DNA from 2 places in the Lactobacillus sp. PSON genome. Region 2 is predicted to be linked to the other one. Evidence: riboswitches for the same ligand, from Rfam matches in the RefSeq annotation. Region 2 holds a riboswitch; the other holds the start of a gene.
The links. A riboswitch is a leader RNA that binds a small molecule or an ion and turns the genes downstream of it on or off. The one in region 2 is predicted to bind thiamine pyrophosphate.
Positions count from the first base shown of each region.

Region 1: linked by a shared signal. The riboswitch ahead of ACTHPI_RS08960 (ATP-binding cassette domain-containing protein) and the one ahead of ACTHPI_RS03745 (ECF transporter S component) in region 2 are both predicted to bind thiamine pyrophosphate.

Region 1 covers NZ_JBQXFW010000010.1:27,039-42,542, reverse strand. Annotated here, with positions in the region: gene ACTHPI_RS09005 (HNH endonuclease) at 1-56, opposite strand, end outside; gene ACTHPI_RS09000 (YfbR-like 5'-deoxynucleotidase) at 59-700, opposite strand; gene ACTHPI_RS08995 (hypothetical protein) at 821-961, opposite strand; gene ACTHPI_RS08990 (glycerophosphoryl diester phosphodiesterase membrane domain-containing protein) at 1,037-2,818, opposite strand; gene ACTHPI_RS08985 (iron-sulfur cluster biosynthesis family protein) at 2,914-3,312, opposite strand; gene ACTHPI_RS08980 (SLC13 family permease) at 3,490-4,590, shown strand; gene ACTHPI_RS08975 (LemA family protein) at 4,704-5,264, shown strand; gene htpX (zinc metalloprotease HtpX) at 5,282-6,172, shown strand; gene ACTHPI_RS08965 (helix-turn-helix transcriptional regulator) at 6,206-7,147, opposite strand; TPP riboswitch at 7,271-7,365, shown strand; gene ACTHPI_RS08960 (ATP-binding cassette domain-containing protein) at 7,391-8,758, shown strand; gene ACTHPI_RS08955 (energy-coupling factor transporter transmembrane component T family protein) at 8,760-9,413, shown strand; gene ACTHPI_RS08950 (hypothetical protein) at 9,434-9,856, opposite strand; gene ACTHPI_RS08945 (hypothetical protein) at 9,927-10,568, opposite strand; gene rlmH (23S rRNA (pseudouridine(1915)-N(3))-methyltransferase RlmH) at 10,611-11,090, opposite strand; gene ACTHPI_RS08935 (S1C family serine protease) at 11,504-12,739, opposite strand; gene ACTHPI_RS08930 (MBL fold metallo-hydrolase) at 12,814-13,611, opposite strand; gene ACTHPI_RS08925 (two-component system regulatory protein YycI) at 13,632-14,462, opposite strand; gene ACTHPI_RS08920 (YycH family regulatory protein) at 14,465-15,504, opposite strand, start outside.
Region 2 covers NZ_JBQXFW010000004.1:109,118-124,621, reverse strand. Annotated here, with positions in the region: gene ACTHPI_RS03755 (amino acid ABC transporter ATP-binding protein) at 1-140, opposite strand, end outside; gene udk (uridine kinase) at 451-1,080, shown strand; gene ACTHPI_RS03745 (ECF transporter S component) at 1,133-1,717, opposite strand; TPP riboswitch at 1,770-1,860, opposite strand; gene ACTHPI_RS03740 (ABC transporter ATP-binding protein) at 1,892-3,679, opposite strand; gene ACTHPI_RS03735 (ABC transporter ATP-binding protein) at 3,672-5,405, opposite strand; gene ACTHPI_RS03730 (MarR family winged helix-turn-helix transcriptional regulator) at 5,402-5,845, opposite strand; gene ACTHPI_RS03725 (hypothetical protein) at 5,960-6,532, opposite strand; gene ACTHPI_RS03720 (DUF4097 family beta strand repeat-containing protein) at 6,586-7,371, opposite strand; gene ACTHPI_RS03715 (histidine phosphatase family protein) at 7,504-8,073, shown strand; gene ACTHPI_RS03710 (ABC transporter ATP-binding protein) at 8,171-9,916, shown strand; gene ACTHPI_RS03705 (YdcF family protein) at 10,010-11,053, shown strand; gene ACTHPI_RS03700 (M42 family metallopeptidase) at 11,109-12,191, opposite strand; gene ACTHPI_RS03695 (hypothetical protein) at 12,304-12,819, opposite strand; gene ACTHPI_RS03690 (ATP-binding cassette domain-containing protein) at 12,809-13,435, opposite strand; gene ACTHPI_RS03685 (hypothetical protein) at 13,432-14,100, opposite strand; gene ACTHPI_RS03680 (hypothetical protein) at 14,101-14,766, opposite strand; gene ACTHPI_RS03675 (hypothetical protein) at 14,756-15,504, opposite strand, start outside.

The DNA.
Region 1 (15,504 bases), on a different contig from region 2:
TGCTTGAAATGCAGTGAATCTATCCTTAGACCACATCTACTGCATTGAAATTTCAATCTTATTCCCCCATTAACAAAATGCTAAAAGCTATTCTTTGCATTTTGTCCTTTCCAGCAAAGTCTCCTTTAAATAAGTCTGGCAAAATATGTTTAATAAAGTATTGTACACAAACCATGTCATCATATTTCTTGATAGTTTCAAGACTTTCTTTAAACATCTGCATATAAACAGGATTTGGATTTCCTAGTTCAATTTCACCATATGCTTCATAAAGTAAGTCTAACTTATCACAAATAGAGAGAATTTTCCCTTCTAAAGTATCGTCTTTAGCTTCTGAAAGACGCTTTTTGTAAATTTCTTGGAATTCTTTAGGAATTTCATCTTTAATAAATTTATGCGTCATAGTTTCTTCAACATCACCAATCATCTTTCGAAGTTGTGGTGTTGCATACTTTACAGGGGTCTTAATATCACCAATAAAGCGTTCTGTATAATCATGATTCAAGCTCTTTTCATAAAGAGCCTTCCAATTCACTTTTTGCTTTCCCTTAACTTCTTCGATGTCTCCCATCATCTGAGCAAGTTGTGCAGTTCTGAAGCAGTGGTCAGCAACTGAATGGTGGTGATATTTAAAGTAACCAGGTGCTCTATCAATTGATTCCAAACTGTTAAAACCTTGAATATATGCGTTTAATCCCATTCTTAATTCCTCCTTTTGTAATACTCTAAAATTTTATCTATGTTACCAAAAAAATATTTTTAATGCAAACAAAAAGTCAAGACCAATGTCTTGACTTCATATTCTTGTGTTAAACAGAGACTACTTGTTTTCGTCTTCTGCGGCCTTGTTAAGAAAAGCAACAACTGCTGCTACGTGAGCAACACGCTTCTTAGCGTTACGCTTGTTCTTAGGTCTTTGGTTTGGTTCACAACCAGTGTTGTAGTTTTCACCTTTACGCATAGCTATACTTCCTTTCAGATTTTCGAAAATCTAGTATAGTTTAACATTTAGAGTGAGTTTATGCAAGGTGTTTTTCTACACTTCTAAACTAGAATGAGTTGGCAATACTAAAATATAGTTCAAAATTCGATTGGCATAAGTAGAATTATTTTGAAAATCTTCAATAGCTGTCTTTACTTCTGGCAAATCATCAGTAATCACACCATCAACATGATCAAACATCAATTTTTTCATTAAGTTTGCATCATTTACCGTCCATGCATACACTGGATGATGATTAAGATGAGACTGCCAAATAAAGTCAGAATTCAGAGTTGAATATTCCATAGAATACCCATTTGCATTACTTTTAGGATAAGTAAAGTTGTAAGGCTGAATATACATTACATCAAGTTTAGGATTTATTTCATGAAGTCCTTCAATTACGCGATAATCCAACGATTGAACTTTATAGTGATTTTTTATAATAATTTTGCCGTATTTTTTATTGAATCGCTCAAGCATCTTTTTAGAATCATTAGGTGTAGTTTTTATTTCAATCAATAGTTTTTGATGCAATTTTTCTGCTTCATGCAAATATTGATCAAAGCTAGCTAATTTAGCACTATGACCATTTTCACGTGCTGTAAGCCTAGTCAATTGACTTAGAGTTAATTGACTTGGAGCTTTATCAACACCAGTTAGTTTCTTTAAATTTTCATCATGTAATACAATAAATTGCTTATCACGTGTTTCATGTAAATCAATTTCAACATAATCTGGCTTCATTTTAGCTGTTTTCTTTAAGGCTGGGATTGTGTTTTGAACTCCATTTTTACTACTTACTCCTCTATGCGAGACAACAATAGGAGCTTTTGAATCTTTTCCATTTAAATACAAAATGTTTGTAGTAATTGCTCCCCCAATTAGCGCAATGCCTAAAGTTATTACTCCCACAGTTAATTTAAATTTTTGTTTCGGTACAATATACTTATTTTCAGCACCAAAATCAACTAATTTAAATAAAATTAAAAAAGCAATTACAGATGACCATACTAAAATCAATTCACTAATTATTTGAATCGTAGTTAAGTTTATTACAGCTAATATTTCTGGTAATTTCCCAGGAAATACATCCCACACTAACTGCAAAACATATAAACTACAATAAAATCCTATTAACAATAACACGGTCATAATAAGTAAAATCAATAATTTTACTAATATTCTCCACCATCCAAAATTAGCTGTTTTATTCCAACTTTCTTTCATAGCTGGCCATGTTTTTTTATCATTAAAAATCATAATCGGCAAAGTTAAAATTAACCTAATTCCTAAAACGCCAACTATTAAGTAAAATACAATTAAAATTGTAAGTAAAATTCCATTTCTTGTCATATAGTCAAGAATGAACTCTGGAATTTGAATTTTTGAAAGAAGCGGTGTGCGATAAATAATATCTGCAAAAGGAATTATAAATAAAAAATATGCAATTAGTAATAATAATGATGATGGTCTTATTTTTTTACAGACATTAATAGTCTGCTTTATATTTTTTTGTATATTATAATTATTCGAACTAATATCACGAATTCCAATCAATAAAAAAGCAAACTCAGCATAAATAATAACCATTAATAAAATTAATTCAATTAATAACGCTATAAATACCATTGTATGCGTCGTAATTATGGTTACAATATTTTGATAAGAGACAAAGGGAATTGCTCCAGCTTGCAAAATATACGTTGTGAGATATCGAAATATCGGAATTACTATAAATTGACTAATTAAATCTATTCCTAGAAAAAGCATTAAATATTGCAAGAAATGCTCTTTAAAATTTATAGAATAGTGTTGAATATCTTTAAATTTCATTTTTTCTCCTCTAGTTTTTGCCTCAATTCTAACAAAAAAGGACACACTTTCTATAAAGAAAATGCATCCCTGATAGTAATTTCTTAATTTTAATATTAGCAAGTTTTTCCTTCTTGCATATCCTTAGCAGTTACACTACTTGGCTTATATTCTTCAACACTCACTGCTCCATCAATAATTCCACTATCATCTGATAAGCTTAAAGTAGAATTACGAGCATTAACTACTAAATTATTTTCTAAAAATCCCATTTCTGGCTTGGCGGTCCATAAGTCGAGACCTGCATTATTTTCAATCTTAATAGTATAATCTGGATCCTTCTTATCCAAAATTACAAATTGAAAGTTAGCACCAATTGTACAAGTTCCACCAAGCTTTGAATACTTATTAGATCCATCATTAAGTGCCAAAAGAACAACTTGGCCTGGTGACACATGTTTTTTGATAATTTCAGCTGCTTCTGGTTTAATATTCATCTTTACTTCTTCAGTCATGTTTTTCCCTCCTAAAATGGAATTTTCTTACTTGATATTAGCAAGAAAGCGTTTTTTATGCAAAAAATATGCTTTTTCGAGTAATTTTTATAAATTAAGCATTGCAAGCATTGCCAAAAAGGCTCAAAATGGTAAATAGGGTTTTTAGACGATTGTAATATGTGAGGGGGACCTTTTATGACCGTCTTGAAGAATATTGCTAAAGATAGAATCTTACAAATTACAGTATTAATTACTGTAGTGAGTCTTTTTTTTGCTAGACCACGACTAGCTGATATTAATTTTCATACATTATGGTCAGTGGCGGCAATGCTTACAATTATTCAAATATACGCTTATTTGCACGTACTAGATGTATTGGCATATAAATTAACTAGTATCGCTGATAATACACGTAAATTAAACATGCTATTTACGTTATTAGCAGTTATTTCTGGTATGTTTTTGGGTAATGATATTACTTGTTTAACTTTAATACCGTTATATTTAAATATAGCCAAGAAATATGATTTGCCACAGATTTTACCAGTTACCTTGATTGGTATGGGTGCTAATATTGGAGCTGCTTTTACTCCATGGGGAAATCCACACAATATCTTCTTAGTTAGTCGATATGATGTAAACGCTGTGCAATTTTTTGCATGGTCAATTCCTTATTTAGTAGCGTCTATGATAATTTTAGGGATTATTTTCTTATTTATCCCTAAAGAAAAAATACCTGTTCAGAAAACTGAAAGTATTAAAATTAGCTGGCGTCCAACTCTGATTACTACAGCCGTATTTATCTTTTTCTTCTTTGGTGTTTTCCGAGTTGTTAATATTGTCTGGCCAATGCTTTTAGCAATTGTATTGGCACTTTTGATTAATCCTAGAATAATGCTCAAGATCGACTATGCCCTACTTTTAACTTTCACTGGTTTCTTTATTTTTATCAGTGATATTCAACAAATTCCAGCAATTGTGAATGGAATCCATATGATGGTTGGTTCAGAAATGTCAACATACTTTGCTTCTATTATTACAAGTCAAGTTATGAGTAACGTTCCATCTACTATTTTGGTTGGTAAATTTACTACATACGCTGAAGCACTATTTCTTGGTTCTAACATTGGTGGATTTGGTTCCGCAATCGGTTCAATGGCAAACATGCTAGTTCTTAAGACTTTTAACCAACATGCTAGTGTAGATAAGACTAAGTTCTTTATTGATTGGTCTATTATGCAATTTATCGGATTAATTATCTTGACTGCTGCTGGTTGGATTTTACTATTAATTTAGAAATTTTTAAGCAATAAAAAAAGATGCCTTTAAAGCATCTTTTTTTATTGCTTAAAAATTATCAAATTAGTATAATTTCTATAACAAAATTTATCTATACAGGAGGAAAAATTATGTCACCCTTATTATGGATTATCCTTATTATCGTTGTCTTAATAGTAGCTATCTATATTACTACTTACAACGGACTTCAAAGAGCTAAAGTTTATACAGATGAAAGTTGGAGTCAAATTGACGTTCAATTAAAACGTAGAAATGATTTAATTCCTAATTTAGTTGAAACTGTTAAGGGCTATGCAAAACATGAAAGTGAAACCTTTGAAAAAGTGGTTCAACTTCGTAATCAATTAACACAAGTTCCAAGTGGAGACAGAGAAGAGACACTTAAAGTTTCTAATGAAATAACCGATTCACTTAAAACAATTTTTGCATTATCTGAAAATTACCCAGATCTAAAAGCTAACCAAAACTTCTTAAAACTTCAAGAAGAGTTGACTAATACAGAAAACAAGATTGCTTATGCTCGTCAATTGTACAACTCAAGTGCTGCACAATATGATCAAAAGTTATTAACTTTCCCATCAAATATTGTTGCCAAAATTCACGGCTTCAAGAAGGTTGATTACTTAGAAACTCCTCAACAAGAAAAAGAAGTTCCAACAGTTAAATTTTAATTTATAGGTAAAACAAAATGTTATACCAACAAATTGCACGAAACAAACGCAAGACTGTCATCGTTATGACAGCCTTTGTCATTATTTTAACTTTAGTAGGTGCAGGATTTGGCTACTTATTTAGCAACTCTCCTGGCGTAGGGATTGCCATAGCCTTTTTTGGTAGTTTAATTTACATGTTCATTGTCATGCAAAATCCTGCAAATATGGTTATGAGTCTTAATCACGCTCAAGAGATACATGAATCAGACGATCCAGAGCTTTGGCATATTATAGAGGATATGGCAATGGTCGGACGTGTCCCAATGCCTCGAGTCTTCATTATTCCAGATTCTAGTCCGAATGCCTTTGCCACGGGACGAGACCCGGAACATAGTGCTGTAGCTGTCACACAAGGTTTACGTGATATGATGAATCGTGAAGAGTTAGAAGGGGTTTTAGGGCATGAAATTTCCCATATTCGCAATTATGATATTCGTCTATCAACCATCGCTGTTGTTCTAGTTGGAGTAATATCATTTATTTCTGGAATGGCTAGTCGCTTTATCTGGTGGGGCGGTGGACGCAGTCGAGATGATGATGATCGTGAATCTAATCCAGTTGAGATGATTTTTAAAATTATTGCTATAGTATTTGTATTAATTTTAGGTCCACTTTCAGCAAGTCTTGCACAAATGGCACTTTCACGTAACCGAGAATATTTAGCTGATGCTTCTTCAGTCGAATTAACTCGGAATCCTCAAGGATTAATTTCTGCTCTTCAAAAAATTGAGGGCAGTGCTCCAATGAAGCAAGCAGATAGATCAAGCGCTGGAATGTATATTGAAAATCCATTTAAGCATAGCGGTTCTTTATTTGATACTCACCCACCGACAGAAGACAGAATTGCTAGACTTGAAAAAATGTAAACAAAAAACCATTTCCTAGGAAATGGTTTTTTGTTATCTCAAATGAATACCAGCATCTCTAAATAATTCTTCTCGCATAGCTGCTGGAGTTATTTGGTAATAATCATTGAACTTTTTATAAAAGAATGACTTACTTGAATAACCAACTCTTGAAATAATTTCTTTTAAGGAAATATCAGGTTGTGCAAGCAAAACTTTTGCTTCTTGCATTCGTCTATCATCAACATGATCTACAAAACTCTTCCCTGTTTTTTGTTTAACCATATTAGAAAAGTAATTTGGATTAAAACCGAAATATTTTGCAGTTTTAGATAATGAAATATCCTCAAAATTATTATCAATATAATTATCGAGAGCCTTTTTCTCAAATTTAGTCTTATCAAGACTCGTTGAAGAAACCATACGCTGATTACGAATTGAAATAATCAACATCACAGTTAGTTCAGCACCAATTAAAGCTCTTGTAAATAACTCCTCATTAAGATACCCATCAATAATATGACGCATAATTTGAGATGGACGAGTTAAAGGACTGTTCTTCATCCACAGAACATGTTCTTCACTTAAGCTTCGAGCAATTTTATCAACTATTGCTTCCTCTTCAATACCCTTACAAGCAAAATCGTTAAAAAATTTTCTATATTCAAATCCTGGTTGAAACTTAAATTTTGTAATTAAAGCATCTTTTGACTGATTAAGTACGGAATATTTGCTATTTTCTGTAAGTAATAAAACACTACCAGACTTCAAATTCAGACTTTTTTCACCACTCTTAATCGTTACACTTCCATTAACAACGTAGATAATCGTTGAAACATCCATTCGGTAATGATGAACGTCAGTATCATGATTTTCAAGATAGATGGTAAACAAATCAAAATTTTTATTGCCTGCCTCAAGCTTTACTTCATTACTTCCAGTCTTATCCGCTTTAAGTACACTCATAAGGTACTGATCCAACGCAACAGCTGTCATATGTCCATCCTTTCTATTTCTATTAAATATAACACTATACTTATATTATATATCAAAAGTTGATATTATTTTAGTGTAAGAGCTTACACTGTTGTAAAATAGACATTTTATATGATATTTTCTATAATTGTCTTGAGGGGTGCTATAAAATAGCTGAGAATATACCCATTGAACCTGATACAGATAATGCTGTCGCAGGGAAGATACTATTTTATACGCCGCCTAACTTAGGAGGCTTTTTTTATGAAAAATATCAAAATTAATAATTTGTCTTTTGGCTACGAAAAAGATAAAAATATTCTAAAAAATATTAATTTAAATCTAGAACCTGGAAAATTTTATTTATTATCCGGTCCTACAGGATGCGGTAAAAGTACACTTTTAAAATTGCTTGCAAATCTATATCCAAAACTAGCTGGACAAGTTTCATCAGGAAATATCAATCGAAATCATTCAACTTACGCCATGATGTTCCAAAATCCTAGTCAGCAATTCACCATGGCTACTGCCAGAGATGAAATTATTTTTGCATTAGAAAATTTACAAAAATCACCTCCTGAATATGAACATCGTCTAAAAATTGCCACAAAGTTTGCTCAAATTACACACTTATTAGATCAAGATATCTCTACAATGTCAGGCGGTGAAAAACAGCGCGTAGCTTTAGCAGTCTTAATTGCTATGGATGTTGATTATTTAATTTTAGATGAACCATTTGCAAGTTGTGACCCTGAATCTCGCATCTTTTTAATAAATAAGTTAAACCAACTCAAGAAAAAAGGAAAAACCATTATTTTAAGTGACCATAATTTAAATGATTATCAAAAAATCTGTGATGAAATTTTACAATATCAAAATAATAGTTTTGTCTTCCTTTCAAAATTAGAAAAAGCCAAAATACTTAATCAGGAAAATACTCAATTAAGCCTTAACTTCTCATTACCTTCAAAAAATGACAAGCCAACTTTTGTTTTAAATAAAACTTCCATTAGTCAAAATCGTTTATTACTAAATCAAAAATCTTTAAGCATCCCCCAAGAAAAAATCACCTTAATTACTGGTGCTAATGGAATTGGTAAAAGTTCCTTTTTTAAAGTTTTGACTAAAATGAATCCATATTCTGGTTCAATTAAATATCAAAATAATGAAATTTCTAAATTAAAATCACGTAAATATCTTCTTCACGTTGCACAAGTTTTTCAAAATGCAAGCGATCAATTCTTAAAAGTTACAGTTGAAGATGAAATTAATTTAAGTAAAAAGCTTTGCAAAAACAATTTCTTTTCAGATAAAAAAATCCAGGAAATGCTTAAATTATTACAATTAGATACTCATCTAAATCAAGTTGTCTATTCTTTATCTGGTGGTCAACAAAAAAAGCTACAAATTTTATTAATGCTTCTATCTGGTCATGATGTACTTTTATTTGATGAACCACTTAGTGGCCTTGATAAAAATTCTAGTAAAATTATTTTGCAACTAATCAAAGAAACTCAAAAAGAACTCCATCAGACCATCTTAATTATTAGTCATCAACTTCAAGAAATGGATAAATGGTGTGATTACCACCTTGTATTTGCCAATCGACAATTAACTTATGTGGAGAATTAATATGAATCCTAGCTTAAAATTTATCCTTGCTTTTATTATTTCCCTGGAAATATCACTCAAGGCAAGTTTAACTACTAATCTAATTATTATCGTTGCAATTTTAATTTATTTACTATTAAAAAAAATTAAGCCAAAATACTTGTTAAGTATTTTAGTTGCTCCTTTTATTGCAGCTTTTACGATTTTTGCTACATTATATTGGTTTTCACCTCATCCAGATAAATATTTTGCTTGGGTTTTATCAACGCGTATTTATGTCTATGTTCTAACAATTTCTTGTGTAATGATTGATACTAGTGCTGTGGAATTTGCTAGGTCATTAGAACAGAATTTACATTTACCAAGCAAGTTTGCTTATGGTGTTTTAGCAGCATTAAATATTGTTCCGCAAATGCAACAAGCTGTTAAGAAAATTCGAACCAATGCCATGATGCGCGGACTCTACCTTTCATTTTGGTCACCGCAACTTTACTTTAAGGCAATTATCGTTGCATTAAACTCCGCAGAAAATTTGGCACAAGGTATGCAATCTCACGGCTATCAAGAAGAAGCATTAAGATCAACTATTGTAAAAATACCATTAACCAAAAAAGACTGGATAATTTTTATCACAGTCTTAATTCTAGTTAATATTTTATTATTCTGTACATGTTAGTTTTGGAATTTCTCCAATAACTATTTAACTCTATTCAACCATAGAATTCCTAAACCTAGCAAAACAAATAATTCTGGTAAAATAAAGCTTTCCCAATCAAATGGTTTCTTCCACAAAACAATAAGTGCAATAATACCTATTAATTCCAGCATAATTCCCAGCTCACGTCTATTTTTCTTATTAAAATTACGCGGAATTTTCATAATCAAACTAATAACTAAACTAACAGCCCCGACAAGCACTAATAAGCTTGCGATAAAAGTCAACACTGATGAATTTTGATAATTTTGCCAAATTGGAATGCCGCAAATAAATAAAGCTGCTCCGCAAATCAAAAAATCAATACTCATTGTCCAAAGCGTCAGATCAAATCCTAATTCTCTGGCACAAAAATACGATATTCCAAAGCCGATTATTACATTTAAGATAACGATAATTAGCATTTTTCTAGTCCTCCGTTATCCTCATTGTACAACAAAACCTCCACCCATAATTTGAGTGGAGGTTTTAGTATTAATAATTCAACACAGAAGCTACACCAACTTTAACTATTTCAGCTTTTGAAGCTGGACTAGCTTTTTTGCCTTTTTGCAATTGTTTAACAGTGAAGTGGCCCTTCTTATTTTTCAATTCTTTAGCAGGAATAAAGACCTTGGTAGTCTTAGAACTAGTTTTCTTAGTCAAAACTTTATTTCCTTGGAAATACATTACTAAGTTGTTATTTGGAATTGTGTTGAAAGTATAACTTATGCCCTTCTTAGTTCTACCTGATTTAATAGCAACTGGAGTTTTGGCAGCGTAGTTATTTGATGTAACCTTACTAATTGGCGTTACACGTTTACCTTTGCTGTTTACTGCATATATGGTGAATGGTTTGTAACCCACAAACTTCACATTAGCAGTGAAATGACCATTATTAACTTTAGCGATTTTAACTTTTTTACCGTTATAATTGATAATAACTTTTTCACCTTTGGTAGCTAAACCAGAGAAGTTAAGTTCTTTGCTTTTTGTATCATATTTGATCTTTAATTTTTGAATCTTAGCTTCGTCAACTACTCGATTACTTGTAGCATTCACTGTTTGAGTCGATACACTAGTTGCGCTAATTCCTAATAAGACAGCGCTAGTTAACAAAATAAATGATTTCTTCATTTTATGCCTTCTTTACAGTATCATTTATTCCATTATAATACTTTATTTATGATATGGACTTCCACTATTAATCATGAAAGCTCGATAAATCTGTTCAATTAATACCACACGCATCAATTGATGTGGCATGGTAAGTTTACCAAAACTAATCAAATCATCAGCGCGCTTATTAACCGCCTCACTAGTTCCAAGACTACCTCCAATTACAAAAGTAATATCTGAATGTCCATAAGTTGCCAAATCTTGAATTTCTTTAGCAAATTCCTCGCTTGGTCTTTGCTTACCCTTGATTGCTGTTACATAAACATATTCTTTGTCCTTTATTTTGGACAAAATTCTTTCCCCTTCTATTTTTTTAACTTGTTCATCTTGAGCAGCACTTAATTTTTCAGGAGCTTTCTCATCTGGCACCTGGACGATTTTTACTTTAGCAAAACGGCTGAGTCTTTTTTCATATTCAGCAATCGCATCTTTAAAATATTTTTCTTTTAGTTTTCCAACACATACAATTTTAATATTCATGCTTATAGTATACCACGGCTAACTTTTCCACATTAGTTATGAAACAATATTTCTATATTTAGTGTTTATTTAAATTTAAGTACTATAATTAGTAGTCTATTCTTTATCTATCAGTAAATAATACCAATAGATAGAAAATTATCAGTAAATTTCGAACATTTATTTTAAATGCTATTTAGTTAGTCTTTATAGCCCTTACATATAATTACTATTGAGATAAATTATGAGATTATATTCAATTATTTTTTAAAAAAGCACATATTATTATCCACAATTCACAGAGTTATCCACAGATTTTAGCACAATGTTATAAATATGTATTTATTTTACGAATAATCAGATGTTACACAATATTTTTGTTAAGAAAAAAGAGTCTGCTATTAAAACAGGCTCTTTTTTAGTTGTTAGTCTAGTTAATTTCCTTGAAGTTTAACCTTAATATCTTGATTCTTACCATTTCTGTTAACTGTAACAGTTACAGTATCGCCAACTTTATGAGTATAAAGAATACTGTGAAGTGATGCAACATCGCTGATAGTTTTACCATCGACTTTAGTAATAACATCCTTAGTCTTAAGACCAGCCTTAGCTGCTGAACCATTACTTTCAATTTGAGCAATATAGATACCATTCTTAAGTTTAGAATCAATATCCATTCTAGAACGATATGCTTCTGGTATTCCATCAAGTGCAACAACTCTTACACCAAGCTGTGGACGGGTAATTTTACCCTTCTTAACTAATTGGTTAACAATAGTTACTACTTCATTAGAAGGAATAGCAAATCCCATTCCTTCAACAGAAGTACCATCAGTCGATTGTGATAACTTCATTGAGTTAATTCCAATGACTTGACCTGCTGAGTTAACAAGAGCACCACCTGAATTACCTGGATTAATTGCTGCATCAGTTTGAATAACTGTTTGTTGATTTGAAGAAGTAGTAATAGTTCTACTTGGTGCAGAAATTATACCTTGAGTTACAGTTGAAGCATATTCACTGCCTAGAGGAGAACCTACAGCAATTACACTTTGACCTGCTTGAAGAGTCTTAGAGTCCCCAAATTCAGCTACTTGAGTTACATATTTTGCATCAATTGAAAGAACTGCTAGGTCTGTTGTAGCATCAGTACCAACAATTTTGGCTTTTACAGTTTTACCATTTTCAAGCATAACTTCAACAGCATCACTACCTGAAACTACGTGATTATTAGTTACAATGTAACCTTTACCATTTGACTTCATATAAACAACCCCGGAACCTTCACTATAAGTTTCAAGTTTGTTGCTCTTCTTGCTACCAGAAGAATCATCACTTCCACCAAACAAACTATAAATACTATTTGATGAAGTAGATGATTGACGCTTTTGATTAATTACAGAAACAACTGCACCCTTTACTCTGTCATAAGCACTTGTCATAGTTCCACTAGTTTTAGCGCTTGATTTAGATAATTTGGAGCTTGTAGAAGAGATGCTAGTTTGAGCTTCATTATTTGAGTTTTGATTCATATGGTCGAGCACAGCATATGATGCTCCACCACCAATAAGACCTGCAACTACACCTACAATTGCAGTCTTTACTAAAATATTATTATTTTTCTTTTTTTCACTAACTCGTTTTTGTCTATTTGGATCTTGATTTTCCATAAAACTATCCTCCTGATTAACAATAATCATACTAGCTAAATTTGAAATTTATATGAATAAAGTTTGCAAAAATACTAAATTTTAACTAGCTCCGTAGGAATCTCTGGATCAGTATCCAGAATTTTTACATCGTTATCTAAATTAGCATCTCCATCTACTAACATTTCCATTGCCGTCTCATGAGCCAAATATTCTGTATTGTTATGACTACTTCGATGTGCCAAAAAAATATGTTTAGTTTTTGGACAAACAATATCAAGTAAAGCTTGTGCCGCATCTTCGTTGGATAAGTGACCAACATCTGATAAAATACGTTGCTTTAAAGACCAAGAATATGGTCCTTCTCTTAACATCATAGTATCATAATTGAACTCCATCATGTAGGCATCCGCCTCCTTAATTACTCCTTCAACATCTTGAGAAACATATCCCGTATCAGTCAAAAAAGCAATTCGTTTACCTTCACTTTCAAATACATAATATTGCGGATCAGCAGCATCATGACTTGTAGCAAACGCTGTCACATCCAAATCTCCAAACGTTTTAGTTTGTCCTGGCTCAATTATGTTCATCTGCTCTACAGGAAGTTTACCTATTTTTTTACTTTCTAATAAATAATTCCAAGTTCCACTATTAGCAAAAGCATTTACTTGTGGATATCTACGCATTAATACTCCTAAACCACCACTATGGTCAGTATGATCATGACTTAAAAATGCCATATCAATATCTTTAATATCTACTCCTACTTCAGCTAAAAGTTCACGTGTTTTTTTACCAGATAAACCCGCATCCATTAATATTTTATGTTGCTTAGTAATAATCAAACTAGTATTACCAGTAGATCCACTTGCTAAAACTGAAACTTGCACTTAGTATTTTCCTTTCCAAATTAATTTTTTTCAACATTATACGAAGTGTTATTTTGCAGCATTTGTGCAGTATAAGCATTAACACGTTTCATTGTAATATTTTTAGTTGTTTTATTCTCCACCCACACAAGCCAAGTTGGCAAGAAAATAATGCTTCCTTTAACATCAGTCAATTTAGAATACCCCAACTTAACCTTTATCACTTTAGAGTTATTAACAATTTCACGATCAGTATACATTGCTCTAACTGCATGCCATGGACTAATCGTTGACTGCAATTCTCTAACTGAACTAATTGGTCCCAAATATGACATGGTATAATTAGTGATTTGTCCATCTTGAACAGTAATTGTCAATTGAGCATCATTATCATAAATTTGCCCATAATCTGAATTTTGTACAAAAGTATAATTATTTTCCCCAGACATATCAGGTTCATATCTAAACTGTTTACCATATGGAACATTTTTGGGATTATTTTTAAATTTTTCCAATTGTTTTAAAATTTCTTCGTGCTTACCTTTAATATCAACTTCTTGTTTAGGTGTAGCATATAAATTATTATCACTTTTTGAATAATGTGCATCCATATTAGTTAAAGAACTAACTTTACCTGATAAATAGTTGCGATTTTTCGCTGCTAAATAATATCCCGAAGCTTGTTTATCAGATAATTTTTCTGGTAAATCTATTCCATCTGCTCGCATTTCTGAACGAATATTGGTTGTTGAAGTATTATTTGCCCCGGCTGTACTCAGATTAACTGGTGAGCGCAAAATCTCAACCCCTAAATAAATATCTATTAAGGCAAAGACAATTAAAAACAACCATTCAATTCTTTTATGATCCATTTTTACTTCACCTCATCTGTAGAAACTTCTTCAGTCTTCTGAAATACACTTATATCCTGCTTAAGCCAGTCAGCTTCACTCTTCCATTCACCAAATGCCTTAATGTAATAAGTAGGTACTAAATTTACCAAATTATCATGACTTTGATCACTCTCAACTTTAAAACCTACCATAATTCGTTCAATTTCAGATTGATGTAAACCATGCTTAGAAAGCGTAGAAATCATATCATAAGTTGATTCTAAAGTTTGTGTTTGCCCATCAAATGGAATTGGAATTTGAAAATTTGTACTGTTAAACGCGACTGTTACAGAATCTGATGAAAACTTAGTATCAACTTGTAAATCATGATCATTCAAAAATACTGGTATTCCTTCAATATAGTTGGTATAACGAACACTATTCTTGTCAGCATCAAAAAAGCGCAAATCTTGTTCAGTTAATCCTAACCTATGTACATAATATATACTGTCAAATAAACGATTAGTTGCAGTTGGCACTTTAGCTTTTTCATAATGAGTATATAAATAATCATGATGATTATTTTCGCCAGATTGGGGCACTCTTAATCTAGTATAGTAGTTATAGGAATATGTCGTATGTCCATTTTTATTAGTACGACTAGTTACTCCAGATGTTCCTAAAAGGCGAGATACAAAATATGAATCTGATTGAGTTGATGTAAGATAACTATAAACATTCCAGTTTTCAGATTTTGAATAAAACGCTGAATACCCAGATTTTAATCTTACAAAATTAACTGCTTCTTTATTTTTAGCAATTTTTACGTAATGACGTAAAGTATCAAAATTCGCTTTTTTCAAGTTTATTCGATATAAAGAAGTGTTTTGATCATTACCAAGGTAGAGCCATTTGTTAGTTTTCGGAATAAAAATTCTATTAAACTCACGATCTCCTTTTTGCATCTTAGTTTTAGTAAAAAGACCAAAGGTAATTTCATCGGGATAAGACAATTGAATAAAATCTGGATTATTTAAGATATTTTCATATTTTTCTCGAGCAGAGCTAACCTTTTTTATTC
Region 2 (15,504 bases):
ATAAGCGTACTCTTACCAGATCCAGATGGTCCAATAATTGAAACGACTTCGCCTTCATTGATAGTTAAGTTGATATCCTTTAAGGCATGAAATTTACCATAGTATTTGTCAACATGATGGAATTCGATAATTGGTGTCATGTTTTACATCCTTTCATACATAGCGTTAATTTATATTTTACCTTTTTTTCACAAAAGTGAAAAGTGCCTTTTTAATTAAATTCCACACATTTTTATATCATATACCATAAATGGTTAGTAAATTGCTGAATTATATCAAATAAATAATTAAAAGTGTTCGATATTTCTGGTACTTATTTGTTGATTTCTATCTTAAATATTCGTTAAATTAAATATTACACAATTTTTTTATTAAAAAATCAATTAGAAATGTTGTCATAGCGCGATTTTACAGGTAATATTGGTAAGGATATATTTTAAGGAGTAAAAAATGACAAATCTTGATAAACCTGTGATTATTGGAATTACTGGAGGATCCGGTAGCGGTAAAACCACTATCGCCCATAAAATTGCTGAAGAGTTTGATGATAATGATCGAATTACAATTATCACTCAAGACTCTTACTATAAGGATAATACTAACATCCCTATGGAAGAGCGAATGAATATTAATTACGATCATCCTAACGCTTTTGATATGCCGCTTCTTGAAAAGCAATTGGGAATGCTTTTGAAGCGTCAAGCAATTGAAATGCCAACATATGACTTTACTGCACACACTCGAAGTGATGAAACAGTTCATGTAGAACCTGCAGATATCATTATTTTGGAAGGAATCTTAGTTTTATTTAATGAAGAGATTCGTGATTTAATGGACATTAAAGTTTATGTTGATACAGATGATGATATTCGCTTCATTCGTCGATTAGAACGTGATATGAAGGAACGTGGTCGTTCACTTGACTCTGTAATCAATCAATATATGGATACAGTTAAGCCAATGTATCATCAATTTATTGAGCCTACTAAGCGCTACGCTGATATTATTGTTCCAGAAGGAGGAGCAAATAATGTAGCAATCGATATGCTCACTACTAAGGTTGAATCAATTTTAAGTTAAAAAATAGAGTGGTTTTAAGACCACTCTTTTTTTATGAAATAATTTTGTGTTATTAATCTATATCTAATTTAGGTTTTAAAGCACGATCAAATGAATTAGTAATTAATTTTACTAAAATCCCATCAAAAATAATGGCGGAAATCATCCCAGCAATAAACATAATAACTTGTAAATTAGTGCTATATTTATACCAACCATAAATAAAATACTGCGGAATATAGCCACCTAAATTCGCACAAAACGCTCCAATCAAAACACTCTTCCAAGTGAATTTTTCATAGTGTGATTTTTTAGGGAAAAAACCAATTTCATTGCTTGCTCCTTGAATTAAACCTTCTAAAACAGTCAACACTCCCCATTGACCACCTATTGCCATTTCAACTATCGACGCTATTACTTCTCCCAAAACCCCAGAACCAACAGTTGGCACAAAATACATTGCAAGCGGTGCTGCCATATACCAAAGTCCAGAAAAAATCATATCCATCACTGGAGCATATCCAGTTGGAAGCATAACAAACTTAGCTAAATTATAAATATTATTAAAGCCATAAGTATAGATGATTCCCATTAAAATTCCGATTAAGGCAACTAATATGACTGATTTAACATCCCATTTTGATGATCTAGTAAACATAAAAAGCTCCTAACTAAACTATCAAATAAGCCAGCTAGGAGCATTAAATAATATTCGCTTCTTTTCACTTCCCTTGCGCAAGTATTATCTTGTTCAGGTTCAAAGGGTATCGTCTCAGCTAATTAGCACCCCTAGTGACTTAATTATTATGTAACGCTTTCATTATAACACAATTTAGTCAAACGACATCTGGTTTGTGTATAAATCATAGTAAAAGCCATGTTCTTTTAGAAGTTCTTGGTGATTCCCTTCTTCAATTACCTTTCCATCTTTCAAGACAACTATCTTATTAGAATTTAAAATCGTCTTAAGACGATGAGCGATAACAAAGCTTGTTCTTCCTGCAATTACTGCATCCATAGCCTTTTGAATTTTAGCTTCTGTCACTGTATCAACGTTAGAAGTAGCTTCATCTAAAATAAGAAAAGTTGGATCCGTTAAAATAGTTCTAGCAATTGAAAGGAGCTGTTTTTGCCCAGTAGAAAAAATCGTATTTTCATCAGAAACTTGGGTGTCATAATCTTGGGGCAAAGTCATAATAAAATCATGAATCTGTGCTTCTTTGGCTGCACGAATTACTTCCTCACGGCTAGCAGTAGGCTTTCCATATCTAATATTATCTTCAATCGTTCCAGTAAATAAAACTGAATCTTGCAACACAATCCCAACATTATCTCGAAGAGACTTTAATGTAATATCTCTGACATCTACTCCATCAAACAATACATGTCCTTTATTAACATCATAAAAGCGATTGATAAGATTCATAATTGTCGTTTTCCCTGAACCAGTTGGTCCAACTAAAGCAACAGACTGGCCTTTATCCACTGAAATATTAACCCCATGTAAAATTTCTTTGTCTGGAGTATAACCAAAGTAAACATTATCTAGTTTTACTCCGTCCTTAATTTCAGTTAAAACTTCACCATCAAGTTCTGGATTTTCTTCAGCTTGTTCTTCTACAGCATTAAGTCTGCGACCTCCAGTAAGTGCTAGCTGAATCATAGAATAAATTGAAGTAAGCTGAGTCAAAGGCTGGAAATAAGTCTGAGAATACTCTACAAAAGTTACAATTAATCCCAATCCTACTGCTTGACTAACCTGTCCTGAAACAATCATCCATGCTCCACCTGCAATAACAATAGCTAAATTAAGCAAAGACAATCCTTGTAACAATGGGAAAAGCATTCCTGAATAAAATTGTCCATTAAACATTGCATTGCGAACTTTATTATTATAACTTCTAAAACCTTCAATTGATTCTTCACGCAAACCATTAGCAATAATTACTTTTTGACCATTAATTTGTTCATTAATATAGCCATTAAGATCACTAATTTCATCTTGTTGCTTATCTAAATATTTGCGAGCTTTTTTCATAATGATAATACTAATTATCAAAATAAAAGGTGTAGTAGCTACTGTCATAGTTGCCATCAATGGGTTTACAACATACATGATAATAATTGTCCCAATGAAAAGCGTACCTTGAGAAATAATCTCAAAAACTGCATTATTCATTGCATTAAAGATATTATCAAGGTCTGATGTAAATAATGAAAGGAGCTTTCCGTCCTGATGAGTATCAAAGTACTTAATCAGCATTCTTTGAAATTTTCCAAATAAGTTTTCACGCATATCATTAGTAGAATCTGCATTGAACTTAGACATAACCATCCAAGCAATAAAAGTAGAAGTAATACCTAACGCATAAAAACCTATCATTAAGCCTAATGCCTGATAAAAGTCATTTAAATGACTTTGCCCTTTGAAAGCCCCTGCTACAAACTTAGTCAAACTTGATACAGCATTTCCCAAGAAAATTGGTGCAATTACTTGTGTTGCTGTAGAAATCAACCCCAAGACAATCACAACCGTGATGCCCTTCCAATATGGCTTAAGATAACGAGCAAAATAGGCTAAAGCTTTTTGAACATTGCTTTTTTCTGGAGCTTTATTCATTCATTTCACCTCTTGTTTCTTTTGCTTTTTGGCTATTATAGATTTCACGATAAACATCAGAAGTTTTAAGAAGTTCATCGTGAGTTCCCATAGCCACTAACTTACCCTCATCTAGCACTAGAATCTTATCAGCATTTTTTACAGACATAATTTTTTCAGCAATAATCATTGTTGTTGTATTCTTTAAATCATGTTCTAATGCTTCTTGAACTAATTTTTCACTTTTAGCATCAAGCGCAGAAGTTGAATCATCTAAAATTAAAATTGGTGGCTGATTTACAACTCCACGTGCAATTGAAAGACGTTGTTTTTGTCCACCAGAAAAGTTAGCTGATCTTTCTTCTACTTCATGATCAAATTCATCTGGATAGCGTCCAATAAATTCTTGAGCTTGAGCAATTTCTGAAGCTCGTTTCAATTCATAATCTGTTGCATCTCTTTTACCTTGGCGCAAATTAGATGCAATTGTTCCTGAAAAAAGAATCGCTTTTTGTAAAACTAACGAAACTGTATCACGTAAAGTTTTTTCACTAACTAATTTTAAGTTTTTTCCGCCAATTTTAATTTCACCATCAGTTGGATCATATAGTCTGGCAATAAGCTGAGCTAAAGTTGATTTACCAGATCCAGTTGCTCCAACTACACCTATCATTTGATGAGGTTCAATCTTAAATGAGATATCATGCAAAGTTTCATCATTACCATCTGGATAAGTAAATGAGACATGGTCAAATTCAATAGAGCCATTCAACTCTTCTTTAGGTGCATTTTCGTCAAATTTAACATCAGCTTCTGTTTCAAGTACTTCTGCAATTCTTTTAAGAGAAACATTCCCACGTGAAAAAGTCATCAAAACCATTCCACCAATTAAAATAGCAAATAATAAAGTTAAAATGTAAGAAACATATGGACTTACAACAGTTACATCACTTGGATAAGATTTAATACTTGTTCCTACTAATAAAATTACCAATGAAATCACCAAGTATGCAATCAACATAAATGCTGGCATAATTGCTGAAAACCAATATCCGATTTTGATGTTTAAGTCATTTAAATAATCCGATGTTTTATTAAATTTTTTAATCTCATTATTTCCCTGATTAAATGACTTAACAACTCTCATTCCCTGTAAATTTTCTTTTACTCGAGTAGAAATCTGATCCATTGTTTCTTGAAACTTATTAAAAAGACTGGTCATATTTTTCATAACCCAAGTTCCAACACTTAAAATTAAAGCTAACATTAAAACTGGCGCCCACCAGTAGCGTGGAATTGTAATAATTGCTAAAACAAATGAACCAACTAAAATTATTGGAATTCGCAAAAGTTGCATAAATAGCGTCATCATCATATTCATAATTTGATTCATATCATTGATTAAACGCGTAGTTAATGAACCGGTTGAGAATTTTTCAATATTCGCTAGAGAAAAACTTTGAATTTTACTATAAGTTTCTTCACGTAAATCACTAGTTACTCCTTGAGCAATCTTGGCAGCATAATAAACGTTAAAAATCCCAGCAACAATTGCAATTATTCCCAAAATCACTAACCAAATTCCATCACGTAAAACTCTTGACTGATTATTAGCAAGAAGTGCTTTTTGAATATCTTCGAGAACACGCGGTTGCCAAAGAGTTGAGAAAGCTGAAACTAATATAGCAATTACAGCTCCAATGATTTCTTTTTTGTAATTTTTTAAATGCGGTTTTAATATTTTCACTTATTTTTCCCTTCTTCCTTCAATAATTTCCAAAAAGTATCGCTCCATTCACAAGAAAGCTTGGCTAATTGTGCCATTTTTTCCTTTCCCATTGAAGTAGCAACTTTAGTCTCTAACTCAATCAATGGCGTCATTTTTTCTTGAGCATACTTTTTTCCTTCTTCAGTAAAAGAACAATATTTTTTTCTTTTATCATTATTATCTTTGATTAATTTTACATATCCTAAGTCTTGCAAACTTCGAATACCCTTATTTATAGATTGCTTAGGCAAATCACTTAAATTTACAAGTTCTTTTTGAGTTAACCCTTTATGAATTAATAATTCATATAGAATAATACTCATATAATCTGGTAAATTATTTTGACTATCCCATTCACTATAAGCCTTATTCGCACGTACTATTGCAAGATTTATTTTTTCGGTAGTATTTACTTTCATACTTCACATCCTTCTTCATTTAATTTAGTCCATACACATACTTTGAAGATTTTAGTATGTGCAGGGACTATTGTCAAGACAAAAAAATAACTCATAATTAGTGAGTTATTTTTACTATTTTAATTTTGAAAAATCATACTTACGATACTTAACTGCTAAATCGGCTTTTTTAAATAAAGCTCCATGGATTTCACGATCACCAAAATCATACGCTAAAAATAAGCATTGCTGTCCTTTAAATTCTCCTAACATATAAATAATATCTACACTACCTAGTACATCACGGATTCTAAGAGAACTGCGACCATTTATCGTATCAACTTTACCAATTGAAATATTGCCAGCATATTGCTTATTTTGCTTTTCAGAATTATGATCCAACTTAATGTTTCCAGTTTTTTGATATACTACAGAATCATTAACTAAATGCTTTGTAATTACTAACTTACGAGCACTTTTTGAAAACTCATCACTTCGATACCAACTACCGCGAAACTCACTGGGAATTGTCATCAAACTAAGACCGGGATATTTTTTAGAAGTATCTATTTTCTTGGATTGAATTGATTTTTTATGAACGGTACTAGTACTAGAGCTTCTTGTTGAAGTATTATCTTGTTTTAAACTAGGTTTAGAACAAGCAGTTAAAGAAAGTAACGTAATAAATAATACAATGAATTTTTTCATAGCTTTGTCCTTATAATTGCGAATTGTCTTACACAATTATAAGAAGAAGTTGATTATTTTACAATATTATCACCCTTCATTGTCTTCATTGTAATAAAGTTATCAAATTGAGTATTTAATTCAAGGTGTCCTTGACGAGTTTCTTTAAACAACTTGTTAGTTCCATCAAGTGTATCCAAACTATAGCCATAGCCATCGCCCATAACACCTTCTACTTTATTATCACCATCACTATTTCTAATGAAGTATTTGCCATTGAACTTGCTGTCCCAAATTCTGCAATCACCATCAATCAAGTTAATGGAGCCACCTGTTAAGTTCATCCGCTTCATATAAGCATCCCCATCATCTAATTGAATTGCTACATTGTCAAGATCAGTATTATCAGCTTTGAAGTCACCATCAAGAACATAGATCTCACCAGATTTAATATTGCTGTCCTCTAAGTCAACATCACCGCTGCTACTCTTAATATACATATTTGCAACAATTAACTTTCTTAACTTAAAGTCGCCCTCAATTGATGAAAAGTTTAACTTATCAATTTGTGCTTCTCTTGGAATAGTAACTTTAACTCCTAAATCATAACGATGATTTAAGTCGTAAGTTACATTAATTTCCTCACGATTGTTTTGTTCAATATTCATAATATCGCCAACAAGTTCGACTTTTGGCATTTCTTCTTTAATACCCTTATAAATAACTTCAAAGCGATCACCATTTTCGATACGAATATCACTTGAAAGCAATCTAATATTTAATGAATCAAAGCTTTCAGTCGTTAAGCTTTTCTTAATGATATCTTCGTCTGTAATTCTTCTTGTCTTTGCATGTACCATGATTTTAACCTCTCCTTTTCTGAAATCGATTTCACCTGTAACACTTTTATTATAGTTCACTTTGCGTCAAACACCCATCTTAACGACTTCTGTACTATAATGAAGGCAGAGACAGTAACAGAGGTGATATTTATGACAAAATTATTTTTAATGCGTCATGGCGAAACTTATTTTAATAAATGGCATCGAATTCAAGGCTGGTGCGATTCTGCATTAACTCCTGCTGGAGTTAAACAAGCAAAAGAAATCAAGCAATATTTTTCTAAAAATAATATTCATTTTGATAAACGCTATAGTTCAACTTCTGAAAGAGCGTGTGACACAATGGATATTATTTGCGAAAATGCACCATACTTAAGATTAAAAAGTTTAAAGGAATGCAACTTTGGAAAATTTGAAGGAAGTAGTGAGCGGCTAAATCCTCCTTATCCATATGGTGACTTCTTTAAAAAATATGGTGGCGAAAGTGAAAAAGATGTTCAAACGCGTATGAATTCAACTATTCTTTCAATATTATTATCTAGCGATGAGGAAGATAACATCTTAATTATTTCACATACAGGAGCGATTCTTAATTTTCTTCTCAGTGTTAATATGAATCCACAAGTAGTTAAGGATCAAGGATTTAGTAACTGTTCTGTTTTGGAATTTGAATTTGATAGTCAAAAACTAAAATTAAAACAAATTATTAATCCTAGCTAAAAAAGCGCGAAAAAATCGCGTTTTTATTTTGTGCAAAATTTTCTTTAGTCTATAATTAGGTATCTAACTATAGAAAAAGGAGATTTTTATAAATAGAATGACTAATACAAAAGTTGAAAAGACAACTGAAAAATTTAAATTTCGTGACTTTTTTAAATTAATTAATCATGCACATCCTCGCTATTGGCAATTATTTGTTGGTGTTTTATTAGGATTAATTGCAACTGGAGCTAATCTTTTAGTGCCACAACTTGCACAAAAACTTATTAATGGTTTTAAACATTTAAACTCTGGTATTATTACATTAACAATTATTATTTTTATTGGTGGGATTTTAATCAGTGCATTATCAGGATTAATACTGGGAATTTTTGGCGAAAATGTAGTTGCGAATTTACGTAAGCTCTTATGGAATAAACTTCTTCATTTACCTGTAAGTTATTTCGATAATACTAAAACTGGAGAAATTTCCTCACGTCTTGTCAATGATACCTCTCAAGTCAAAAACTTACTAGCTAACACATTACCTAATGCAATGACTAGTATTTTGCAATTTTTTGGTGCTTTAGTTATTATGTTAGCAATGGATTGGCAAATGACACTAATTATGTTTATCGCAATTCCAATTGTAATGCTTGCTATGCTTCCAGTAATGAAACAATCTCGAAAAATTGGTAAAGTTCGTCAAGATGAATTAGCTAATTTTTCAAGTGATTCTACTAGTATATTAAGTGAAATCCGTTTAGTTAAATCTTCTAACGCAGAAAATAAAGAATTAAATACTGGAAACAGTAGAATTGAATCCTTGTTTAATATTGGTAAAAAAGAAGCTTGGATCAATGCTATTACTCAACCTTTAACCAACATGTTAATGACGGTTCTTTTTTTAGGAATTCTTGGTTATGGTGCAATTCGAGTAATGAGTGGATCTCTTACAATGGGTGCATTAATTTCATTTTTAATGTATATTTTTCAAATTATGTCTCCTGTTTTAATCATCAGTCAATTTTTCAATGAACTTTCAAAAACTAGCGGCTCAACTCAGCGTATTAAACAAATGCTAGATGAAAAAGAGGAAGTAGCCCAAGATAATAAAATTGATGAAATATCAAATAAAACCCTAGCATTTCATAAGGTTAACTTCTCTTATGAAGATGGAAAACAAATTTTGCATGACATTAATTTAGAAGCAAAACCAAATACTGTAGTTGCTTTTGCAGGTCCATCTGGTGGTGGTAAAAGCACAATTTTTTCACTAATTGAAAGATTCTATCAACCAACTTCTGGAAAAATTACAATTGGTACTGAAAACATTGATAATCTTGATTTAGTTCATTGGCGTAAGCAAATTGGTTTAGTGGGTCAAAATTCAGCCGTCATGCCTGGTACTATTCGTGAAAATCTAATCTATGGTTTAGATCGTGAAGTTAGTGATCAAGAACTGTGGCATGGACTTGAAATGGCTTATGCCGATAAGTTTGTCAAAGAAATGGAAGATGGACTTGATACTCAAATCGGTGAGCGTGGAATTAAACTTTCTGGCGGTCAACGTCAACGTATTGCTATTGCTAGAGCATTTTTAAGAAATCCTAAAATTTTAATGCTTGATGAAGCAACTGCTAGTCTTGATTCCGAAAGTGAAGCAATGGTACAAAAAGCTTTGAATAGTTTAATGAAAGACAGAACCACATTAGTGATTGCTCACCGTCTTTCTACTATTGTTGATGCAGATAATATCTATTTTATTGATCATGGAACTGTTTCTGGACATGGAACACATGAAGAATTAGTTAAATCTACTCCTCTTTATGCAGAGTACGTTAAAAATCAATTCAAAAAATAGTAACAAATGATAGCTAAAATTTAGCTATCATTTTCTTTGTAATGCAAATTCAGGTAAAATTTTCTATAGAAATATTTCTTTATGGAGGAATTTATGTTAGAAGTTCTACTAATTATCTTAAGTATTTTTCTAATTTGCTTTGTCAGTTTTATTTATGTTTTAAAACATGAGCGACGAACTCTTTGGGCTGGGATGACTTTTACAGCATCATTATTTACCTTTGCCTTGCTAATTTTTATTAGTTTAATGGATTTAACTGATATTTATTCAAAAAATCACCCTTGGTTAATCTCAGTGTTTTTATTAATTTTACTATCTATTTTAGCTTTTATTGCAGGAACAATTTTAGTTTTAATAGGAATGTTTATTTATAATGGAATAAAAATTATTCTTAAAGAAGGTAACCATTGGACAAATTATCTTTCTTTAGGATTGGGAATTTTATTTATTCTTGTTTTATTCATTTATCCTAATTTTGGTCATTTTTATATTAATGACTGGGTTACTTATGTATACATATTCATACTATTAACTACCCTTTACTTTATTTATATTATGATTATGTACACTTTTACTGCTTGGATAAATTTAGTTAATCCTAAAAATCCTCATTTAGATTATGTTGTAGTTTTAGGAGCAGGACTTCTTCACGGTGATCAAGTTTCACCATTGCTAGCTGCAAGAATTAATCGTGGAATCGAAATTATGAAAGAAAACCCCGGCTCAAAATTAATCATGTCTGGTGGACAAGGCGGTAATGAAACTATTCCTGAAGGAGTAGCAATGGCAAAATATGCTGAAAAATTAGGTATTTCCAAAGATAAAATAATTATTGAGAATAAGTCTAAAACTACATATGAAAATATAATGTTCTCGCACAAATTAATGGGTCCAAATTCTAAGTTTTGTTTAGTTACTAATTCTTACCATGTATACCGTGCTTTAGTTTTAGCTAAAAACCAAGGCTTAAAATGTATTGGCTATGGTGCAAAAACTAAATGGTATTTTACTTTAAATGCTTTTATTCGTGAATTCATTGCTTATGTTGTAATTACTAAACGCTTGCAAATTACAATTGTAGGAATAATCTTTGTACTTTGTTCAATTGCAGCAGTTTTTGATAATTTAATTTTATAATATAAAAAGGTCTCCAAATTAAATATGGAGACCTTTTTATTTCCTAGGAAATAATCTAGAATTTTTTAAAACTATCTAATTTTTCTTGAGTCATATCACGAATAATCGCTGTTGCCAAATCTACCGATGCCTTAAAATCATGATAAGCACTAAAGCAATATGGCGAATGCTCATAACGAACTGGAATCCCAATTACAATAGTTGGAGCACCTTGTTCATAATAAATCGCTGCTCCATCTTGACCCCCGCCAGTACGAACTGAGCGAGTATATGGAATATGATTTTTATCAGCTAGATCACAAGCATATTGTTGAAATTTAGGATTTGGTAAAAATGTTGTATCCATATCTCTAAGCATTGGACCGCGTTTTAATCCAGTTTGAGAAAGCCATTCAGGTTCAAATGTATCATCAGCAGGACAACTTTCAAGAACAATACATAAATCAGGTTTAACTTTTCTTGCTGTTACATAAGCACCTCGCAAGCCAACTTCTTCTTGACTAGAAAGTGCAGCAACTACATCAAAATTAGTTTCTTCACCTTTTAAATTATCCAAAACATCAACCATAGCACCTGCACCAAAACGATCATCAAAGTCTTTTCCAAAGAAGAGACCAGATTTTTCATTATATTCGCATTTAACATCAACAAAAATCGGACAACCTGTATCGATCTTGTAATCTTTGATAGTTTCTTCACGACTACTTGAACCTACATCAATTGACATATCCGCAACTTCCGGAACATTATTACGCTCTTGTGCAGTCATAAAATGAGGTGGCTTAGTTGCAACTACTCCTGGAATATATTCTCCATCACGATTTCGAATTTTAACTCTTAAAGCAGGAATATTATACTTAACCCAACCACCAAGAGGAACAAATTTAATTAATCCATTTGGTCGAACTGCTTGCGTAATAAAACCCACAGCATCAGAATGGGCATCCATTTGAATTACTGGACGATTACCCTTATTTTCTTTTTTAGATGCGTATACATTCAACATTCCATCTACATCAATGTTGGCAATATCTTTAGCATATTCAGAAAACATCTTCACAAATTCTTCTTCAAAGCCTGAAGTTGAATTTGCATCAGAAAATTCCTTAAGCATTTTTATTTCTTGTTCTTTTTCCATAATTGAATCCTTTTTTAAAACAATAACTTTTAATTAGTATTCTACAAGTATTGTTAAGATTATGAAAGCCTATCACTAAAATGCTGATGAAAAAATCTTTTTCTAACTATAATTAACGTGAAAGCAGCAAAGAATATTTTGTATAATTTTTACCATTATGAACAATAAAAGTAAATCTAGGTTTCTTTTCAGCAGAATAATATTCTTTCTTCGGCAAAGTTGCTAAAACCGTAACAGGCTGCTTAGCATGAACAAGCTTTTTTAGATATGTTACATCTTTGCCATTTTTGTCATACACTTTAACAACTGGATTACTTAAACTATAAGGAGCCTCAAGCCACATATTTTCGATATAATTAGGATTATTTGTCTTTTGACCAAAATCCAATTTTCCATATTGATGAAGATACATTTTTACTCTTAATTCAATTTCATCATTATTCTTTTGTACAGATGTATTAAGAACTTTAAAGTTGATATTATGAGCATGAATGAGCTGATTTTTATGAATCACTTTTTCTGTAACATTGATGTTATTAGCGTTAACTTCTGTATACTTCTTAACAAAAATAACCCCAACTCCGAAAAATAAAATCAAACTTATTATTGCAATAATTTTATTTTTCATAAACTTGTCCCTCTTTTATATAAAGTTTCTTAGTTGAAACTTCATTAACAAAATCTTTATCATGAGAAACAATGATAAAAGTTGTGCCATACTTTTGATTATATCGCTTTATTAAATCGACTAGTTTTTGAATACTTTCATCATCTAATGCATTAGTAGGCTCATCTAAAATTATCAAAGAATATTTTCCAACAAAAGCTTGGCTAATTCCAAGTTTTTGTTTCATTCCCAAAGAAAAATTTTTCACCTTTTCATCTGGCAAATTAAAATATCCAAGCAATTCCAAAAAATCTTTTTCTTTAATATTAGAGTCTAATTTTGCTAATAAATCTAAATTCTTATAAGCTGAAAACTCATTAATCACACTTGGATTTTCAATTAAAATTCCAGCTTTAACCGGAAATTTATCTTTAGGAGTAACTATTTGATCTGCAACTTTAACTTCGCCGGTTGTCTTAAGTATTCCTAAAATTGCCTTAAGCAATAATGTCTTTCCTGATCCATTGATACCTTGAATAGTCGCAATTTCACCTTTATCAATATTCAAATTAATATTAGAAAGTAGTTTTCGTCTTTTTGTAGTTTTTTCAACATTTTTTAATTCTATATAGCTCAATATTTTTCTCCATAATCATTCACATAATAAAATATAACTTCAGCTAAAACTGTACTAATCGCTAATAGACCCACACTACTATTTCTTGCCAACATTAAGCTATTCAAAGGATTCTGCTGCCAAGGAATATAAATTGTTAAAACCAATAATATTAGTGGAATAATTAGACCCAAAATCAGATTATATTTACTAAAAATATTCTGGACTACTATAAAAAATAAAGTTCCTAAATACATAACTAACCATAATCTGTAGTCAATGATTTTTCTATCATTTGCTATGATGATCCAAAAAACAATTCCAGAGTACATAAAACAAAGTAAATTCATAATACATAAAATAGAAAAATTATATTTTTTAGCTGAAACTTGCATCCCTCTTAAAACAACAGCTCTAGTTTTATTCAATTGCACAAAAGTATCCAGCAAAATTAAACTAATTCCATAGAAATAACTCAGCCAAAATATTGGAAGTCTAACCATATTTAACTCAATTTCTTTAAAACTTACTCCATCAAATAAATAATTGACTAAATGAATTTTTGAAGTAATAGGAATATTATTTTTTAATAAAAATATGCTCAATCCTAAAATAATAATCCAAGCTAAAATTCTTTTTCGAATCTCATACCAAACCTTAATCCACTGATTCAAAAAAATTCCCACTTATAGAATCTCCCTTTGTGTGACTAGCAGTTCTAACAATACAAATAGTAAAATATTTATTCCAATTATTTCACTAATAACTTTCCAATCGGCAATCACCAGCATAAAACTGTAAAGCACCCCATTATGCCAACTGCGATAGCAGTAAAACATTATGGCAACTATTACAAAACTTAACAAAAACGCAACTATCTTATTAAAAAATACCCAATAAAGGGTTAATGTTATCAACACAACTAATATACAACTCAAAATCAAGTATATAAATGGTAATAAAAAATTTATTTTAAAGATTGAAATACGCAAAGATTTAATTTTACGACTAATCCAGATTGTTACTAGCCACGGTAATAATAAACTTACTAAAGTTTCTAATAGTTGAATAATCATTTGCTGTAGTAAGATGTTTCGGCTTCTTGTTGTATATATATCACTTAATCTAATTTTAAATTTAAATAAAGTACTAAAAATTATTATTGGATATAAGCCAAAGCAAAATAAATATTCAGAAAACACTTCATAAATAAAAGTACCTTGCGTAGCCTCTCTTGCTAAATTTCCTACACTTGCTAGAGCAATAATTATTCCCAGGGAAATATTTATCAAATTGATTTTATAATTTTTACTAGTATATAAAAACTGTTGTTTAATAACTTTATTCCACATTGCGCTTTCCTAATTCAATTAAACTTTCTACTATTATTCCCATAATTAGCGTGGCTACCAAAATAACCATTCCATCAATATTAGAAGTTGGTGACGTTTCATGTAAAAAATCAGCCGGTGAATAACTCACATAATTAGGTAATTTTATCGTCGCATTTAATATCAAAAGAATTACTTGTAAAATTAAGCCACTGCTCAAACCTACAAAGATATTTTTAACTTTTAAAGAAACTCCAAGAGAAAATAGCGCAAATAATCCACCCCAAAATGAAGCAAAGATAATTGCAAGAAAACTATGCAAAAGTGGATGAGAATAATACAGGGGGACTAATAGTGTATTTTTGTTAAAAATCAACACATTAATATTTAATAAATTATCTGGCATATTATTAGGTGCTAATGTGAACCAAATTATTAAATTTAATAGTAAGGGAATAGCAATCATAGCTGCACCAGTAATAAAACTAACTCCAGCATAAAGTGAAAAAATTTTATTCATTGAATATTTATTTTTCAATTTATAAATGAATCCACTATTTATATCTTTCTTCAATAAAGTTGATGCTGGAATTGCTGCAATTATTGGCAATAATAAATAAAACAAAATTGCAGAATAACCAAATGGATCAACTCCCAGCCATCTTGTATATGGTGAATCAAGAGAATCAATTCTACTCATATTGATAAATTGTGAAAGGCTGATTGCAATACCTATTAATAATGATAAATAAATTTGTT